Regions from separate parts of the Enterobacter cloacae complex sp. ECNIH7 genome, predicted to be linked through region 4. Evidence: predicted binding sites of a transcription regulator. Region 4 holds the regulator's gene; each other region holds the start of a gene.

Region 1 (4,361 bases), 1.5 Mb from region 4:
GGTTCTCGCCGTTGCTCGCAATAACCTGCTTATACCAGTCGAACGATTTTTTCTTACTGCGGTTCAGCGTGCCGTTCCCTTCATTATCTTTATCCACAAAGATAAAGCCGTAGCGCTTTTTCATTTCGCCCGTGCCGGCAGACACCAGGTCGATACAGCCCCAGGGGGTGTAGCCCATCAGATCCACGCCATCTTCCACCACCGCTTTTTTCATCTCGCGGATGTGGGCGGCCAGATAATCAATACGGTACTGGTCGTTCACCGTGCCGTCGCTCTCCTGCACGTCGATCGCGCCAAAGCCGTTCTCAACGATAAACAGCGGCAGCTGGTAGTGATCCCAGAACCAGTTCAGGGAGTAGCGCAGCCCGACCGGGTCAATCTGCCAGCCCCAGTCGGATTTCTGGACGTACGGGTTAGAGACCAGGCTCTTGCTTTCGTCGTAATCCAGCTGCGGGTTGTCCGCCGTCGCCTTGGTGGCGAAGGACATGTAGTAGCTGAAGCCGATGTAATCGACGCAGCCCTGCTTCAGCGCGGCTTTATCCTCTTCGGTTATATCCAGCGCGAAGCCGCGACGTTCGAAGTAGTTGAGCAGGTGCTGCGGGTACCTGCCGCGCACGTGCACGTCGGTGAACCAGTAGCGGCGATGCATGGCGTTCATCGCCATCATCATATCGTCCGGCGCACAGGTCAGCGGGTAGATAGGACACATGGCAATCATGCAGCCAATCTGCAGCGACGGGTTAATCTCGCGCCCCGCCTTCACCGCCAGGGCGCTGGCCACCAGCTCATAGTGCGCCGCCTGGAACATCACCGGTTCACGGTCTTCACCCGGCGCGTACTTCAGCCCGGAGTTCGTAAACGGCGCAAAGTCTTCGTGGAAGTTAGCCTGGTTGTTGATCTCGTTGAAGGTCATCCAGTACTTCACCTTATGCTGGTAGCGCTGGAACACCACTTTTGCAAAACGAACGAAGAAGTCGATCAGCTTACGGTTGCGCCAGCCACCGTATTCGGTGACCAGATGGAAAGGCATCTCGAAGTGAGACAGGGTGATAACCGGTTCGATGCCGTACTTCAGGCATTCGTCGAACAGATCGTCATAGAATTTCAGGCCAGCCTCGTTAGGCTCAAGCTCGTCGCCTTTCGGGAAGATCCGCGTCCAGGCAATAGAGGTGCGGAAGCATTTGAACCCCATCTCGGCAAAGAGTCTGATGTCTTCTTTATAGCGGTGGTAGAAATCGATGGCTTCATGGTTAGGATAATTTTTCCCCTCCAGCACGCCGTTGGTGATTTCACGCGGCACGCCGTGCGCCCCCGCGGTCATGACATCGGCAACGCTCACGCCCTTGCCGCCCTCTTTCCAGCCGCCTTCCAGCTGGTGCGCCGCAACGGCCCCGCCCCACAGAAAATCTGCTTTAAATCCTGACATTCGCTTTCCCTCATTCTGCGTTATTTTCTGCAAAAACAATTACAGAAACCGGTTTCAGTTCGATGATGTGCAAAGGGCATAGCTGTTGCAAGCAGTTCTCAGAAACCGGTTTCATTTTCGTGAACAGAGTCAAGTTTGGCTGCATTCATAAGGCACACAGAAAAAAAGATCCCCACCTCCAGAATAGGCTCGCAAACGTTTGCCTGGACTGTTAGAATTGCGCCGATTTTTCTTACTAGCTATGCAATCGCGTGGGGATTTAAGCCGTGACCAACAAAACTTCTCTCAGCTACAAAGATGCCGGTGTTGATATTGACGCAGGTAATGCGCTGGTTGACCGAATCAAAGGTGTGGTGAAAAAAACCCGCCGCCCGGAAGTGATGGGTGGTCTGGGTGGATTCGGCGCACTGTGCGCGCTGCCGCAAAAATATCGTGAACCTGTTCTGGTCTCGGGTACTGACGGTGTAGGCACCAAACTGCGCCTGGCGATGGATTTAAAACGTCACGACACGATCGGTATCGATCTGGTCGCGATGTGCGTGAATGACCTGGTGGTACAGGGCGCAGAGCCGCTGTTCTTCCTCGATTACTACGCGACCGGCAAACTGGACGTGGATACCGCTGCCAGCGTGATTAACGGTATCGCCGAAGGCTGTCTGCAGTCCGGCTGTGCGCTTGTCGGTGGTGAAACCGCGGAAATGCCGGGCATGTATCACGGCGAAGATTATGACGTCGCGGGCTTCTGCGTCGGCGTAGTAGAAAAATCAGAAATTATCGACGGCAGCAAAGTGGCCGATGGCGATGTGCTGATCGCGCTGGCCTCCAGCGGCCCGCACTCCAACGGCTACTCCCTGGTGCGTAAAATCCTCGAAGTGAGCGGCTGTGACCCGCTGACGACCGAGCTTGACGGCAAACCGCTGGCTGACCATCTGCTGGCGCCGACCCGCATCTACGTGAAAAACGTGCTTGAGCTTATCGAGAACGTCGACGTTCACGCTATCGCTCACCTGACCGGCGGCGGCTTCTGGGAAAACATCCCGCGCGTCCTGCCGGACAACACCCAGGCGGTGATCGACGAATCGTCATGGCAGTGGCCAGCCGTGTTTAACTGGCTGCAGACCGCGGGCAACGTGAGCTCTCACGAAATGTACCGCACCTTTAACTGCGGCGTGGGGATGGTTATCGCCCTGCCCGCGAGCGAAGCGGATAAAGCGGTTAAGCTGCTGACTGAAAAAGGTGAAAACGCGTGGAAAATCGGTACGATTAAAGCTTCCGATTCCGAACAGCGTGTGGTCATTGAATGAAAAACATCGTGGTGCTCATTTCCGGCAACGGAAGCAATTTGCAGGCCATCATAGACGCCTGCAAGCAGAAGAAAATCAATGGCACCATTCGGGCAGTTTTCAGCAACAAGGCCGACGCGTTCGGCCTTGAGCGCGCGCGGGAAGCGAACATTCCCGCGCACGCGCTGGAAGCCAGCCAGTTCGCCGGGCGTGAAGCCTTTGACCGCGAGCTGGTGCATGAGATTGATGCCTACGCGCCGGACGTGGTCGTGCTGGCGGGCTATATGCGTATTCTGAGCCCGGCCTTCGTCGAACACTTCGCCGGTCGTCTGCTGAATATCCACCCTTCCCTGCTGCCAAAATATCCCGGCCTGCATACCCATCGTCAGGTTCTGGAAAACGGCGATGAGGAGCACGGTACCTCCGTGCATTTCGTTACCGACGAGCTGGACGGCGGTCCGGTGATCCTGCAGGCGAAAGTTCCGGTCTTTGACGGCGACAGCGAAGAAGACGTGACCGAACGTGTGCAGACCCAGGAACACGCCATTTACCCGCTGGTGGTCAGCTGGTTTGTCGACGGGCGTCTCGAGATGCGCGACGGTGCAGCCTGGCTGGACGGCGTGAAGTTACCCCCGCAGGGTTATGCGGCCGAAGAGTAGTTTGTTATGTCGGGTGGCGCTGCTGTGCTTACCCGACCTGTACATTGCATTACCCGATATCCCCTTCTCCAACCTTCTAAAATCCCCAACAAAAAAAATAACTGTCATACTTTTCTGGCACTGTTGGACATATCGTGGAATTGCTCGCCATAATAAGGACGAGACGGATTTACCACGTCCTGTGATTGAACTGGAGTGTGAGCTGTAATGGGTCAGGAAAAGTTATATATCGAGAAAGAGCTAAGCTGGTTAGCATTCAACGAACGTGTACTCCAGGAAGCGGCAGACAAAAGTAACCCGCTTATCGAGCGCATGCGTTTTTTGGGCATTTATTCCAACAACCTGGATGAGTTCTACAAGGTTCGCTTTGCCGAGCTGAAAAGACGCATCATCATCAGCGAAGAACAGGGCTTAAACTCGCACTCGCGGCATCTGCTGGGCAAAATCCAGTCCCGCGTGCTGAAAGCCGATCAGGAATTTGACGGCCTGTATAACGAACTGCTGCTGGAGATGGCGCGCAATCAAATCTTCCTGATTAACGAACGCCAGCTTTCCGTTAACCAACAAAACTGGCTGCGCCACTACTTCAAACACTACCTGCGCCAGCACATTACCCCGATTCTCATCAACCGCGAAACCGATCTGGTTCAGTTCCTGAAAGATGATTACACCTACCTGGCGGTGGAAATTATTCGCGGTGAGTCTATCCGTTACGCGCTGCTGGAGATCCCGTCCGACAAGGTGCCGCGCTTTGTGAACCTGCCGCCGGAAACCCCGCGCAGACGCAAGCCGATGATCCTGCTGGACAACATCCTGCGCTACTGTCTGGACGACATCTTCAAAGGCTTCTTCGATTACGATGCGTTAAACGCCTATTCGATGAAGATGACCCGTGACGCCGAATATGACCTGGTACACGAGATGGAGGCCAGCCTGATGGAGCTGATGTCCTCCAGCCTGAAACAGCGCCTGACGGCCGAGCCGGTGCGCTTT
Region 2 (4,361 bases), 1.9 Mb from region 4:
GACGTCATCCCCACCTTCCTCCAGTTTATCACTGGCAGTCTCCTTTGAGTTCCCGGCCGGACCGCTGGCAACAAAGGATAAGGGTTGCGCTCGTTGCGGGACTTAACCCAACATTTCACAACACGAGCTGACGACAGCCATGCAGCACCTGTCTCAGAGTTCCCGAAGGCACCAAAGCATCTCTGCTAAGTTCTCTGGATGTCAAGAGTAGGTAAGGTTCTTCGCGTTGCATCGAATTAAACCACATGCTCCACCGCTTGTGCGGGCCCCCGTCAATTCATTTGAGTTTTAACCTTGCGGCCGTACTCCCCAGGCGGTCGACTTAACGCGTTAGCTCCGGAAGCCACGCCTCAAGGGCACAACCTCCAAGTCGACATCGTTTACGGCGTGGACTACCAGGGTATCTAATCCTGTTTGCTCCCCACGCTTTCGCACCTGAGCGTCAGTCTTTGTCCAGGGGGCCGCCTTCGCCACCGGTATTCCTCCAGATCTCTACGCATTTCACCGCTACACCTGGAATTCTACCCCCCTCTACAAGACTCTAGCCTGCCAGTTTCGAATGCAGTTCCCAGGTTGAGCCCGGGGATTTCACATCCGACTTGACAGACCGCCTGCGTGCGCTTTACGCCCAGTAATTCCGATTAACGCTTGCACCCTCCGTATTACCGCGGCTGCTGGCACGGAGTTAGCCGGTGCTTCTTCTGCGGGTAACGTCAATTGCTGAGGTTATTAGCCTCAGCACCTTCCTCCCCGCTGAAAGTACTTTACAACCCGAAGGCCTTCTTCATACACGCGGCATGGCTGCATCAGGCTTGCGCCCATTGTGCAATATTCCCCACTGCTGCCTCCCGTAGGAGTCTGGACCGTGTCTCAGTTCCAGTGTGGCTGGTCATCCTCTCAGACCAGCTAGGGATCGTCGCCTAGGTGAGCCGTTACCCCACCTACTAGCTAATCCCATCTGGGCACATCTGATGGCAAGAGGCCCGAAGGTCCCCCTCTTTGGTCTTGCGACGTTATGCGGTATTAGCTACCGTTTCCAGTAGTTATCCCCCTCCATCAGGCAGTTTCCCAGACATTACTCACCCGTCCGCCGCTCGCCGGCAAAGTAGCAAGCTACTTTCCGCTGCCGCTCGACTTGCATGTGTTAGGCCTGCCGCCAGCGTTCAATCTGAGCCATGATCAAACTCTTCAATTTAAGTTTGATGCTCGTGAATTAAACTTCGTAATGAATTACGTATGTTCACTCAGAGACTTGGTATTCATTTTTCGTCTTGCGACGTTAAGAATCCATGTCACTTTGAGTGCCCACACAGATTGTCTGATAAATTGTTAAAGAGCAGTGCAACGCGGCTTTCGCTCACCGTTGCGAGGTGGCGTATATTACGCTTTCCTCTTTCAGAGTCAATCCGTTATTTCAGGATTTTTTCTCTTCAACCGACCGGGCTGTTTGTGAAGTGATTCACATCCGCCGTGTCGATGGAGGCGCATTATAGGGAGTTCTCAGCAGGCCGCAACCGCTAAATGTCAGAAAAATGACTGACTGCTGCATTCCACAGCAAAACCCCGCCTTATACCTTTTTACACACAGACTTATCCACAATGATACGAAAAAGTGAAAATGTGCGAGCGTTGCGCAAACGTTTTCGTTAAAATGCTCGCGCTTAATAAGGATGCCCCGTCAGGTGTGTTAGATGAGTTTTTCGCAGGAAAATTCATCTAACGCTCTCTGTAATCGTGAAATCCAGGGGATTTACCATGCAACAACGTCGTCCAGTCCGCCGCGCTCTGCTCAGTGTTTCTGATAAAGCCGGTATCGTCGAATTCGCTCAGGCACTTTCCGCACGCGGTGTGGAGCTGCTTTCTACAGGCGGTACCGCTCGCCTGTTAGCAGATAAAGGTCTGCCGGTAACCGAAGTGTCCGATTACACCGGTTTCCCGGAAATGATGGATGGACGCGTCAAAACCCTGCATCCGAAAGTGCACGGTGGTATTCTTGGCCGTCGCGGTCAGGACGACGCCATTATGGAACAGTATGACATCGCGCCAATCGACATGGTTGTCGTTAACCTCTACCCGTTTGCCCAGACCGTAGCCCGCGAAAACTGTTCTCTGGAAGATGCCGTAGAGAATATTGATATCGGCGGCCCAACCATGGTGCGCTCCGCGGCCAAGAACCATAAAGATGTGGCCATCGTCGTAAAGAGCAGCGATTACGAAACCATTATTAATGAGATGGATGCCAACGAAGGGTCACTGACTCTGGAAACGCGTTTCGACCTCGCCATCAAAGCCTTCGAGCACACCGCGGCGTACGACAGCATGATCGCCAACTACTTCGGTAGCCTGGTGCCTGCTTACCACAGTGAAAGCAAAAATCCTTCTGGCCGTTTCCCGCGCACCCTGAATCTGAACTTCATTAAGAAGCAGGATATGCGTTACGGCGAGAACAGCCACCAGCAGGCAGCCTTCTATATAGAAGAAGAGGTAAAAGAAGCCTCTGTTGCGACCGCTCAGCAGGTTCAGGGCAAAGCGCTCTCCTATAACAACATTGCTGACACCGACGCCGCGCTGGAATGCGTGAAAGAGTTCAGCGAGCCGGCCTGCGTTATCGTCAAGCATGCGAACCCATGCGGTGTTGCGGTAAGCACCTCTATTCTGGACGCCTACGATCGCGCCTACAAAACCGACCCGACCTCCGCGTTCGGCGGCATTATCGCCTTCAACCGCGAGCTGGATGCTGAAACCGCGCAGGCCATCATCTCCCGCCAGTTCGTTGAAGTGATCATCGCGCCATCGGCATCCGAAGAGGCGCTGAAAATCACCGCGGCGAAACAGAACGTACGCGTGCTGGTTTGCGGCCAGTGGGCAGAACGCGTGCCGGGCCTGGACTTCAAGCGTGTGAACGGCGGCCTGCTGGTTCAGGACCGCGATCTGGGTATGGTGACAGAAGCCGACCTGCGCGTGGTAACCAAACGTCAACCGACCGAACAGGAACTGCGTGACGCTCTGTTCTGCTGGAAGGTCGCGAAGTTCGTCAAATCCAACGCCATCGTCTACGCCAAAGAAAACATGACTATCGGGATAGGCGCAGGCCAGATGAGCCGCGTTTACTCCGCGAAAATCGCGGGCATTAAAGCAGGTGACGAAGGTCTGGAAGTAAAAGGCTCCGCCATGGCTTCTGACGCCTTCTTCCCGTTCCGTGACGGTATCGACGCGGCGGCTGCAGTGGGCATCACCTGTGTGATCCAGCCTGGCGGCTCAATTCGCGACGACGAAGTGATTGCCGCTGCCGACGAACATGGCATTGCAATGATCTTCACCGACATGCGCCACTTCCGCCATTAATTCCCGGAGCAGAAAATGAAAGTATTAGTTATTGGTAACGGCGGACGCGAGCACGCTCTGGCGTGGAAAGCGGCGCAGTCTCCGCTGGTGAAAACAGTCTTCGTAGCACCGGGCAACGCCGGAACCGCGCTGGAACCCGCGCTGCAAAACGTGGCTATTGGCGTAACCGATATTCCTGCGCTGCTGAGCTTTGCCCAGAGCGAGAAAATCGATCTGACCATCGTCGGCCCGGAAGCGCCGCTGGTGATTGGCGTGGTGGATGCGTTCCGCGCGGCGGGCATGACAATCTTCGGGCCAACGGAAGGCGCCGCGCAGCTGGAAGGCTCCAAAGCCTTCACCAAAGATTTCCTCGCGCGTCACAACATCCCGACGGCGGAATATCAGAACTTCACCGAAGTGGAGCCAGCCCTGGCCTATCTGCGTGAAAAAGGCGCGCCGATTGTCATCAAGGCCGACGGTCTGGCTGCTGGTAAAGGCGTTATCGTCGCGATGACCCTCGAGGAAGCAGAAGCCGCGGTTCAGGATATGCTGGCGGGCAACGCCTTTGGCGATGCGGGCCACCGCATCGTGATCGAAGAGTTCCTCGACGGTGAAGAAGCGAGCTTTATCGTGATGGTCGACGGCGAGCACGTTCTGCCGATGGCCACTAGCCAGGATCACAAGCGTGTGGGTAATGGCGATACCGGCCCGAATACTGGCGGAATGGGCGCTTACTCCCCTGCTCCGGTAGTGACTGACGAAGTCCACCAGCGCACCATGGATCGCATCATTTGGCCAACCGTGAAAGGGATGGCGGCGGAAGGCAACACCTACACCGGTTTCCTCTATGCGGGTCTGATGATCGACAAGCAGGGCAATCCTAAGGTCATCGAATTCAACTGCCGCTTTGGCGATCCGGAAACGCAGCCCATCATGCTGCGCATGAAATCCGATCTGGTGGAACTGTGTCTGGCAGCCTGCGAAGGCAAGCTCGACGAGAAAACCTCAGAGTGGGACGAGCGTGCGTCTCTGGGCGT
Region 3 (4,361 bases), 1.6 Mb from region 4:
ACTGGCGTGTATAATGCCGCCCGCTTTTCGACTGGAGTATCGCCTTTGTTCAACCCTGTACACAATCATGAATACTGGATGCGCCACGCGCTGACGCTGGCTCAACGCGCCTGGGACGAGGGCGAAGTGCCCGTGGGCGCGGTGCTGGTTCATAACAATCAGGTGATTGGCGAAGGGTGGAACCGTCCCATCGGCCGCCACGATCCTACTGCGCATGCCGAAATCATGGCGCTTCGCCAGGGCGGTCTGGTGCTGCAAAACTATCGTCTGCTTGATACCACGCTGTATGTGACGCTGGAGCCGTGCGTGATGTGCTCCGGCGCGATGGTGCACAGCCGGATCGGGACGTTGGTTTTCGGGGCGCGGGATGAAAAAACCGGTGCGGCCGGTTCGCTGATGGACGTGCTGGGTCACCCGGGCATGAACCACCAGGTGAAGACTATCGGTGGGGTGCTTGCACCAGAGTGTTCGGGGCTATTAAGCGATTTCTTTCGAATGCGCCGTCAGCAGAAAAAGCAGCAAAAGGCAGAATTGAAGCTGTCGGACGATTAAGCTCGTCCGGCGCCACGACCGGGTAGCTTTGAGCCAGCTGTTTGGCCTCCGTCGCCTCTTTCTCTTTCTCCAGCAGATACCCGACCAGGCTAATCTGATATTTACGGATATTTTCCACGTAGGCGTAGGCTTCATGCCCGCGCGCGTAGCCGTATGTCAGCTTGTTATACCATGGCTTTTGGCTCAGCAGCGGCAGGCGCTGCTTAACGTCTGACCAGCTGTCCGGGTTACCTTTCGTTTTGGCCGTCAACGCTCGCGCATCAAGCATATGCGCGTAGCCCATATTGTAGGCCGCCAGCGCAAACCAGATCCGCTCTTCTTCCGGCACCGTTTCCGGTACTTTGGCCATCATATCCTGCAGGTAGCGCGCGCCGCCGCTGATGCTCTGTTCGGCATCGGTACGGTCATTGACGCCCAGGCTCAGCGCGGTATTTTTGGTTAACATCATCAAACCGCGTACGCCCGTGGGCGACGTGGCCTGGGTGTCCCAGTGGGATTCCTGATACGAAATAGCCGCCAGCAGCTTCCAGTCAATCTCCTGGGCGTATTTTTCGAACAACGGCTGCAGGTCCGGCAGGACGCTGTCTACCGCGCGCAGGAAGCTGCGGGTATCAACGTAGTCAAAGTCATCGCCGTGCCCGAGGTACTTCTCCTCCAGACGCGCCAGGGTACCGTCTTCATTGATGGTGTTGAAGAAATCAAGCATCGCGGCAGAGAAGGTCTGATCGTCATCAAGCTGGCTAAACCAGGTCACGGGCTGCTCGTCGGTGACGTCCAGCGCCACGGCGATTTCAGGATGCACCCGCTGGAACAGGCTGATCGCGACCGAATCGGCGATGGTGTAGGGCACCTTCTGATCTTTTACCTGCTCCAGCAGCTCCGTCGTGCCGAGTTTCGGATCCACCGTCCAGCTCAGGTCGGGATATTTCTTCTCCTTGAGCTCCCGCAGATCGTCAATCACCACGTGGCCGGGCGCAATCGTCAGCTGCCGATCGTTAATTGAAGCCAGCGAGCGCGGGCGCAGGCTCCCGACGCGGTAAACCAGCTGCTGAGAAACGGAGTAGTAGGTCGGGCCTGGCTGGTAGTTCTTGCTGCGCTCGCTGTTATACACCAGCCCGGCGGCGAGCATATCGGCATCGTCGTTATCGAGGTCGTCAAACAGCTCGTTGATATTCTGGCGGACGGTGATTTTAAGCTTCACGCCAAGATAGTCGGCGAACTGTTGTGCAAGTTCATAATCCAGACCAATGATTTTGCCGTTGACGTCGCTGTAAATCAGCGGGGAGTTGAGGGTACTGACGCGCAATTCCCCCCGCTTCTGAATGGCGGCGATACGGTTTTCGGCTTTGCCGAACCAGGGGATGGAAGGCCAGAGGGCCACTGCCAGCAGCAACGTTACAATGCCGATGAGCAGATAATTAATCTTTAATTTTTTCAATTAGTTAATTCTCTGCGACGCCGGTTGCCTCAGTTTGCTGTAGCCATGTTAATCATAAGGTTTGCCATTGAATGAGCGGCATTTTGCGTAAACTTGCGCCACTTGGCAACCAATTAGAGAGACAGGTCACATCTATTGTTAAATCTCTGTGCAAATTTTATTTCGACGCAAACGGTTTCGTCGGCGCTCAGGATTCTCTATAATGACGCCCGTTTTCCCCCCTTGCGCACACTGTAAGCGCCCCGGCGCTTCGAAGACGAGAGACTTATGATGGAAATTCTGCGTGGTTCGCCTGCACTGTCTGCCTTCCGTATCACTAAACTGCTGGCACGTTTTCAGGCGGCCGACCTTCCGGTAAGCAATATTTACGCTGAGTATGTCCATTTTGCTGACCTGAATGCCCCCCTGAATGCAGAGGAGCGCGTACAGCTGGAACGCCTGCTCAAGTATGGTCCAAGCCTGAGCAGCCATACGCCAACCGGCAAACTGATCCTTGCGACGCCTCGTCCGGGCACCATCTCCCCCTGGTCTTCCAAAGCCACCGACATCGCCCACAACTGTGGCCTGAGCCAGATTAACCGTCTGGAACGCGGCGTGGCGTACTACGTGGAAGCCTCTACCCTGAGCGACGCGCAGTGGCAGGCGGTTGCGGCTGAACTGCACGATCGCATGATGGAGAGCGTATTTGCCTCTCTCGATGACGCGCAGAAGCTTTTCTCTCACCATCAGCCTGCGCCGGTACAGAGCGTAGACCTGCTGGGGCAGGGCCGTCAGGCGCTGATTGACGCCAACCTGCGTCTCGGCCTGGCGCTGGCTGAAGACGAAATTGATTACCTGCAGGATGCGTTTGTTAAGCTCAACCGTAACCCGAACGACATCGAACTCTACATGTTCGCGCAGGCTAACTCTGAGCACTGCCGCCACAAGATTTTCAACGCCGACTGGATTATTGACGGCGAACAGCAGCCGAAGTCGCTGTTCAAAATGATCAAAAACACCATGGAGCAAACCCCTGACCACGTGCTGTCTGCCTATAAGGACAACGCCGCGGTAATGGAAGGTTCCGAGGTGGGCCGCTTCTTCGCCGATCGCGAAGCAGGGCGCTATGACTTCCATCAGGAGCCCGCGCATATCCTGATGAAAGTGGAAACCCACAACCACCCGACGGCGATCTCCCCGTGGCCGGGCGCGGCGACCGGCTCCGGCGGTGAAATCCGTGATGAAGGTGCGACCGGTCGTGGCGCTAAACCCAAAGCGGGTCTGGTCGGTTTCTCCGTCTCTAACCTGCGTATCCCGGGCTTTGAACAGCCGTGGGAAGAAGATTTCGGCAAGCCAGAGCGTATCGTGACCGCTCTGGATATCATGACCGAAGGCCCGCTGGGCGGCGCGGCGTTTAACAACGAATTTGGTCGTCCGGCGCTGAACGGTTACTTCCGCACCTATGAAGAGAAAGTGGACAGCCACAACGGCGAAGAGCTGCGCGGCTACCACAAACCGATCATGCTGGCGGGCGGGATCGGCAACATCCGTGCCGATCACGTGCAGAAAGGCGAGATCGTCGTCGGCGCGAAGCTGATCGTACTGGGCGGCCCGGCGATGAACATCGGTCTGGGCGGCGGGGCGGCCTCTTCTATGGCCTCCGGCCAGTCTGATGCGGATCTCGACTTCGCCTCCGTGCAGCGCGACAACCCTGAGATGGAGCGCCGCTGCCAGGAAGTGATCGACCGCTGCTGGCAGCTGGGCGACGCTAACCCGATCCTCTTCATTCACGACGTGGGCGCGGGCGGTTTGTCCAACGCCATGCCGGAGCTGGTAAGCGACGGCGGCCGCGGCGGGCGTTTCAACCTGCGCGATATCCTGAGCGATGAGCCAGGCATGAGCCCGCTGGAAATCTGGTGTAACGAATCCCAGGAGCGCTACGTGCTGGCGGTTGCTGCCGACCAGCTGCCGCTGTTTGACGAGCTGTGCCGCCGCGAGCGCGCGCCGTATGCCGTCATCGGTGAAGCGACCGAAGAGCAGCACCTTTCCTTAAGCGACACCCACTTTGACAACCAGCCAATCGATCTGCCGCTCGACGTTCTGCTCGGTAAAACGCCGAAGATGACCCGCGACGTAACCACCCGTAAAGCGGCGGGCAAAGCGCTGGATCGCCAGGGCATCACCGTGGCAGAAGCGGTCAACCGCGTGCTGCACCTGCCTGCTGTGGCAGAGAAAACCTTCCTGGTGACCATCGGCGACCGCACCGTGACCGGTATGGTATCGCGCGATCAGATGGTCGGCCCGTGGCAGATCCCTGTCGCTAACTGCGCCGTGACCACCGCGAGCCTCGACAGCTACTACGGCGAAGCGATGGCTCTCGGCGAACGTACCC
Region 4 (4,361 bases):
ACTAAAAAACTGTTCCTGGGTTGCATTATTTTATTCTCCTGAGGAGGCAGGTATACATTGGCGCTGAGTGTAGGGAGTGCAAAGCCGCTTGTGAAACGCTAATATTTGGCGGGTGCATTCAAAAATTTTGCAGGCAGAAAATGTGGTCAGATTATTCTCTTGAAGTGGTCGATGCTGTTGCGCGTAACGGCAGCTTTAGCGGTGCGGCGCAGGAGCTGCACCGCGTCCCTTCGGCAATCAGCTACACGGTGCGTCAGCTTGAGGAGTGGCTGGCGGTTCCGCTGTTTGAACGGCGGCATCGTGATGTGGAATTAACGCCCGCAGGCGCGTGGTTTTTGAAAGAAGGGCGTTCTGTTATCAAAAAAATGCAGATCACCCGCGAACAGTGTCAGCAGATCGCTAACGGCTGGCGGGGACATCTTTCCATCGCGGTGGACAACATCGTTAAACCCGAGCGCACCCGGCAGATGATCGTCGATTTCTATCGTCATTTTTCTGACGTCGAGCTGCGGGTCTCGCAGGAGGTGTTTAACGGCGTCTGGGATGCGCTGGCGGACGGCAGGGCAGAGATGGCGATTGGGGCCACGCAGGCGATCCCGGTCGGGGGACGTTACGCCTTTCGCGATATGGGAATGCTGAGCTGGAAATGCGTGGTGGCAAGCGACCATCCGCTGGCGGCGATGGAAGGGCCGCTGAGCGATGACACGCTGCGCAACTGGCCGTCGCTGGTGCTGGAAGATACGTCCCGTTCATTGCCCAAGCGTATCACCTGGCTTCTCGACAACCAGCGGCGGGTGGTGGCCCCTGACTGGGAATCGTCGGCGACGTGCCTCAGCGCCGGGCTGTGCGTCGCGATGGTGCCCGTTCATTTCGCGCGTCCGCGCATCGATACCGGAGAGTGGGTTGAGCTGACGCTGGAGAATCCGTTCCCGGATGCGGCCTGCTGCCTGACATGGCAGCAAAATGATGTCTCGCCTGCGATGGCCTGGCTGCTGGATTATCTGGGAGACAGCGAAACGCTGAACCGGGAATGGTTACGGGAGCCAGCGTAGCTGGCCCCCGTAAAGCGATTAACGACGGTAGTCGCGGAACGGACCATCCGCAACGGAACGGCGTTCGATAAGACGCGGGTGAACTTCAATGGACTGCGACTCTTCACGCTTGTTGACGATTCTGTCCATCAGCATGTTAAAGGCCGTTTCGCCCAGCGAGTCTTTTGGCTGGTGAATGGTGGTCAGCGCCGGGGTGAAGAAGCGCGCGTTACGCACGTTGTCATACCCGATCACGGAAATATCCTGCGGTACGCGCAGGCCCAGCTCGTCGGCAGCGCAGAGCGCGCCCATGGCCATGATGTCGCCTCCGCAGAACACGGCGGTCGGACGGTGCGGCTGGGAGACGATCTGCTGCATCGCGCGGTAGCCCGATTCCGGCTCAAAGTCGCCCTGCACAATCCAGTTTTCCGGCACGTTGATCAACGCTTCTTCCATCGCTTTCATAAAACCGGCCAGACGGCCCGCGCCGGTGTTGCGCTCCAGCGGACCGGGGATCACGCCAATCTCGCGGTGACCGCGTTCGATCAAATAACGACCGGCCATATAGCCGCCTTCAAAGGCGTTATCGATAACAGAATCGGTGAAGTCTGCGCGCGCTTCGCCCCAGTCCATCACCACCATTGGAATATGGCGATACTCTTCCAGCATCGACAGCACTGACTCCGGATACTCGGAGCACATTACCAGCAGGCCATCAACGCGCTTTTGCGCCATCATCGACAGGTAGGCACGCTGTTTTTCAATGCTGTTCCACGCGTTGCCCAGAATCAGGGTATAGCCTTTCTGGAAGCAGTTCTTTTCGACCGCTTCAATGATCTCGGCAAAATAGGCCGCTTCACTGCTGGTCGCCAGCAATCCAATGGACTTGGTGTGATTAACCTTGAGGCTGCGCGCAACCGCACTTGGCGAATAGTGCAGCTCTTTGATCGCTGCCCAGACGGCGTTGCGCGTCTCTTCCGCCACAAAGCGGGTTTTGTTAATTACATGTGATACGGTTGTAGTGGAAACGTTTGCGCGTTTTGCTACGTCTTTAATTGTTGCCATTAAATGTCACTCCAGACCATATCCTAAGCTCCTGAAAAACTTGAAGGTAAACGTTTGCCTTCTCTCACCCTTATCTCGCAATGTTGAATTGCGGCACGCCGGGAAAACGACACGGGACGTCAGGAGGGGGTCAATGGCCGGTACGCTAATAAATTTAGCGTGGAATTTTGTCCTATCTTGATGAAAAGGGGAAGAGGTAAAGTGGTTATCAGTATAAATCCAGGAAGATTTTTGACGTAATCTGTGCAAAAATGAGCAAGCTCACTTTTCGTGTGGGGATTAAAAGGAGAAAAATTGATGAGTTCCGATCTTAAGTTTTCGCTGTTCACCACCGTTGTTGTGCTGGCTCTGATTGTTGCGGCCGGTCTGACGGCTGCGCTGCACTGATTTACGCGGAGGGAGAGCCTTCTCCCTCCCGACTCCCCGGATTGTTACTTCTCTGGCAAAAATCTTTTGCCATTTTGTTAACTTCTCATTTTTTGTGATTGATGTCATGCTTTCCGCTTCTTTGTTCTGTGTCACCAAATGACACGGCATCCGGAGTTGACGCATGAAAATCAATTTTCCCCTGCTGGCCCTGGCGATTGGCGCTTTTGGGATTGGCACCACTGAATTCTCCCCGATGGGGTTACTGCCTGTTATTGCCCGGGGCGTAGATGTCTCTATCCCTGCGGCAGGGATGTTAATTAGCGCCTACGCTATCGGCGTGATGGTCGGTGCGCCGCTGATGACGCTTCTGCTTTCGCACCGCGCGCGCCGCAATGCGCTGATTTTCCTGATGGCGATTTTCACCCTGGGCAACGTGCTTTCGGCCATTTCGCCGGACTACACCACTCTGATGCTATCGCGTATTCTGACCAGCCTTAACCACGGCGCGTTCTTTGGGTTGGGATCGGTCGTGGCAGCCAGCGTGGTGCCAAAACACAAGCAGGCGAGCGCCGTGGCGACCATGTTTATGGGGCTAACGATTGCCAACATCGGCGGGGTGCCTGCGGCAACCTGGCTGGGCGAGGTTATTGGCTGGCGAATGTCCTTCCTGGCGACGGCCGGACTGGGCGTGATTGCGATGGTGGCGCTGTTCTTCTCCCTGCCGAAAGGCAGCGCCGGAGAACGTCCGGAAGTGCGTAAAGAGCTGGCTGTGCTGATGCGCCCGCAGGTGCTCTCCGCGCTGCTGACCACCGTGCTGGGGGCAGGGGCGATGTTTACCCTCTACACCTATATTTCACCTGTATTGCATGACATCACCCACGCAACCCCTCTCTTTGTGACCGCGATGCTGGTGCTGATTGGCGTGGGCTTCTCGATCGGCAACTTTCTCGGCGGGAAATTTGCCGACCGTTCCGTGAGCGGGACGCTTAAGGGCTTCTTAACCCTGCTGATAGTCATCATGGTTGCCATTCCGTGGCTGGCGCGCAATGAGTTTGGGGCCGCGATTGCGATGGTCGTCTGGGGAGCCGCCACTTTCGCCGTGGTGCCGCCGCTGCAGATGCGCGTGATGCGTGTCGCGCACGAGGCGCCGGGACTTTCATCTTCCGTGAATATCGGTGCGTTTAACCTGGGTAATGCCCTGGGCGCCGCGGCCGGTGGGGCCGTGATTTCAGGTGGTCTGGGATACAGCTTTGTGCCGGTGATGGGGGCGATTATTGCCGCGCTCGGCCTGCTGCTGGTGATGATGTCGGGTCGTAAACAGCCTGAAGCAGCCTGCGCTGCGGAATAAACCAAAAACGCAGAAGGGCGAACCCTTCTGCGTGTCTCTTACGCGGCGAAGTTCTTCGCGACAAAGTCCCAGTTAACCAGTGCCCAGAAGTGCTCCAGGTAGTTCGGACGCGCGTTGCGGTAGTCAATGTAGTAAGCGTGTTCCCATACGTCCACTGTCATCAGCGGCTTAGCGCTGGTAGTCAGCGGGGTACCCGCGTTAGAGGTGGACACGATAGCCAGTTTGCCATCCGCCTCTTTAACCAGCCACGTCCAGCCAGAACCGAAGTTCTTGATGGCTGCATCGGTAAATTTCGCTTTGAAATCCGCGAAGCTGCCAAATGCGGCGTTGATAGCGGTAGCCAGTTCACCGGCAGGTTCACCGCCGGCATTCGGCGCCAGGCAGTGCCAGTAGAAGGTGTGGTTCCACACCTGAGCCGCGTTGTTAAAGACGCCACCCTCTGAGCTGCGGACGATCTCTTCCAGCGTTTTGCCTTCAAAATCGGTGCCCTTGATCAGATTGTTCAGGTTGGTGACGTACGTCTGGTGATGCTTGCCGTAATGATATTC

What was found. The regulator PurR, encoded in region 4, represses purine synthesis genes. The targets are predictions, from matches to a motif close to CANGCAAACGTTTGCNTG.
Region 1: a site for PurR is predicted at 1,615-1,632, ahead of purM (phosphoribosylformylglycinamidine cyclo-ligase). Genes of this name have one in related genera too.
Region 2: a site for PurR is predicted at 1,631-1,648, ahead of purH (bifunctional phosphoribosylaminoimidazolecarboxamide formyltransferase/IMP cyclohydrolase). Genes of this name have one in related genera too.
Region 3: a site for PurR is predicted at 2,155-2,172, ahead of purL (phosphoribosylformylglycinamidine synthase). Genes of this name have one in related genera too.

The regions. Positions count from the first base shown of each region.
Region 1 covers NZ_CP017990.1:3,629,863-3,634,223, forward strand. The annotation lists gene WM95_RS17845 (6-phospho-beta-glucosidase) at 1-1,426, opposite strand, end outside; gene purM (phosphoribosylformylglycinamidine cyclo-ligase) at 1,693-2,730, shown strand; gene purN (phosphoribosylglycinamide formyltransferase) at 2,727-3,368, shown strand; gene ppk1 (polyphosphate kinase 1) at 3,576-4,361, shown strand, end outside.
Region 2 covers NZ_CP017990.1:264,959-269,319, reverse strand. The annotation lists rRNA gene WM95_RS01320 (16S ribosomal RNA) at 1-1,195, opposite strand, end outside; gene purH (bifunctional phosphoribosylaminoimidazolecarboxamide formyltransferase/IMP cyclohydrolase) at 1,756-3,345, shown strand; gene purD (phosphoribosylamine--glycine ligase) at 3,361-4,361, shown strand, end outside.
Region 3 covers NZ_CP017990.1:3,713,206-3,717,566, reverse strand. The annotation lists gene tadA (tRNA adenosine(34) deaminase TadA) at 46-552, shown strand; gene mltF (membrane-bound lytic murein transglycosylase MltF) at 440-1,990, opposite strand; gene purL (phosphoribosylformylglycinamidine synthase) at 2,258-4,361, shown strand, end outside.
Region 4 covers NZ_CP017990.1:2,155,060-2,159,420, forward strand. The annotation lists gene punC (purine nucleoside transporter PunC) at 1-26, opposite strand, end outside; gene punR (DNA-binding transcriptional activator PunR) at 141-1,052, shown strand; gene purR (HTH-type transcriptional repressor PurR) at 1,071-2,096, opposite strand; gene cydH (cytochrome bd-I oxidase subunit CydH) at 2,394-2,483, shown strand; gene WM95_RS10725 (MFS transporter) at 2,647-3,813, shown strand; gene sodB (superoxide dismutase [Fe]) at 3,852-4,361, opposite strand, start outside.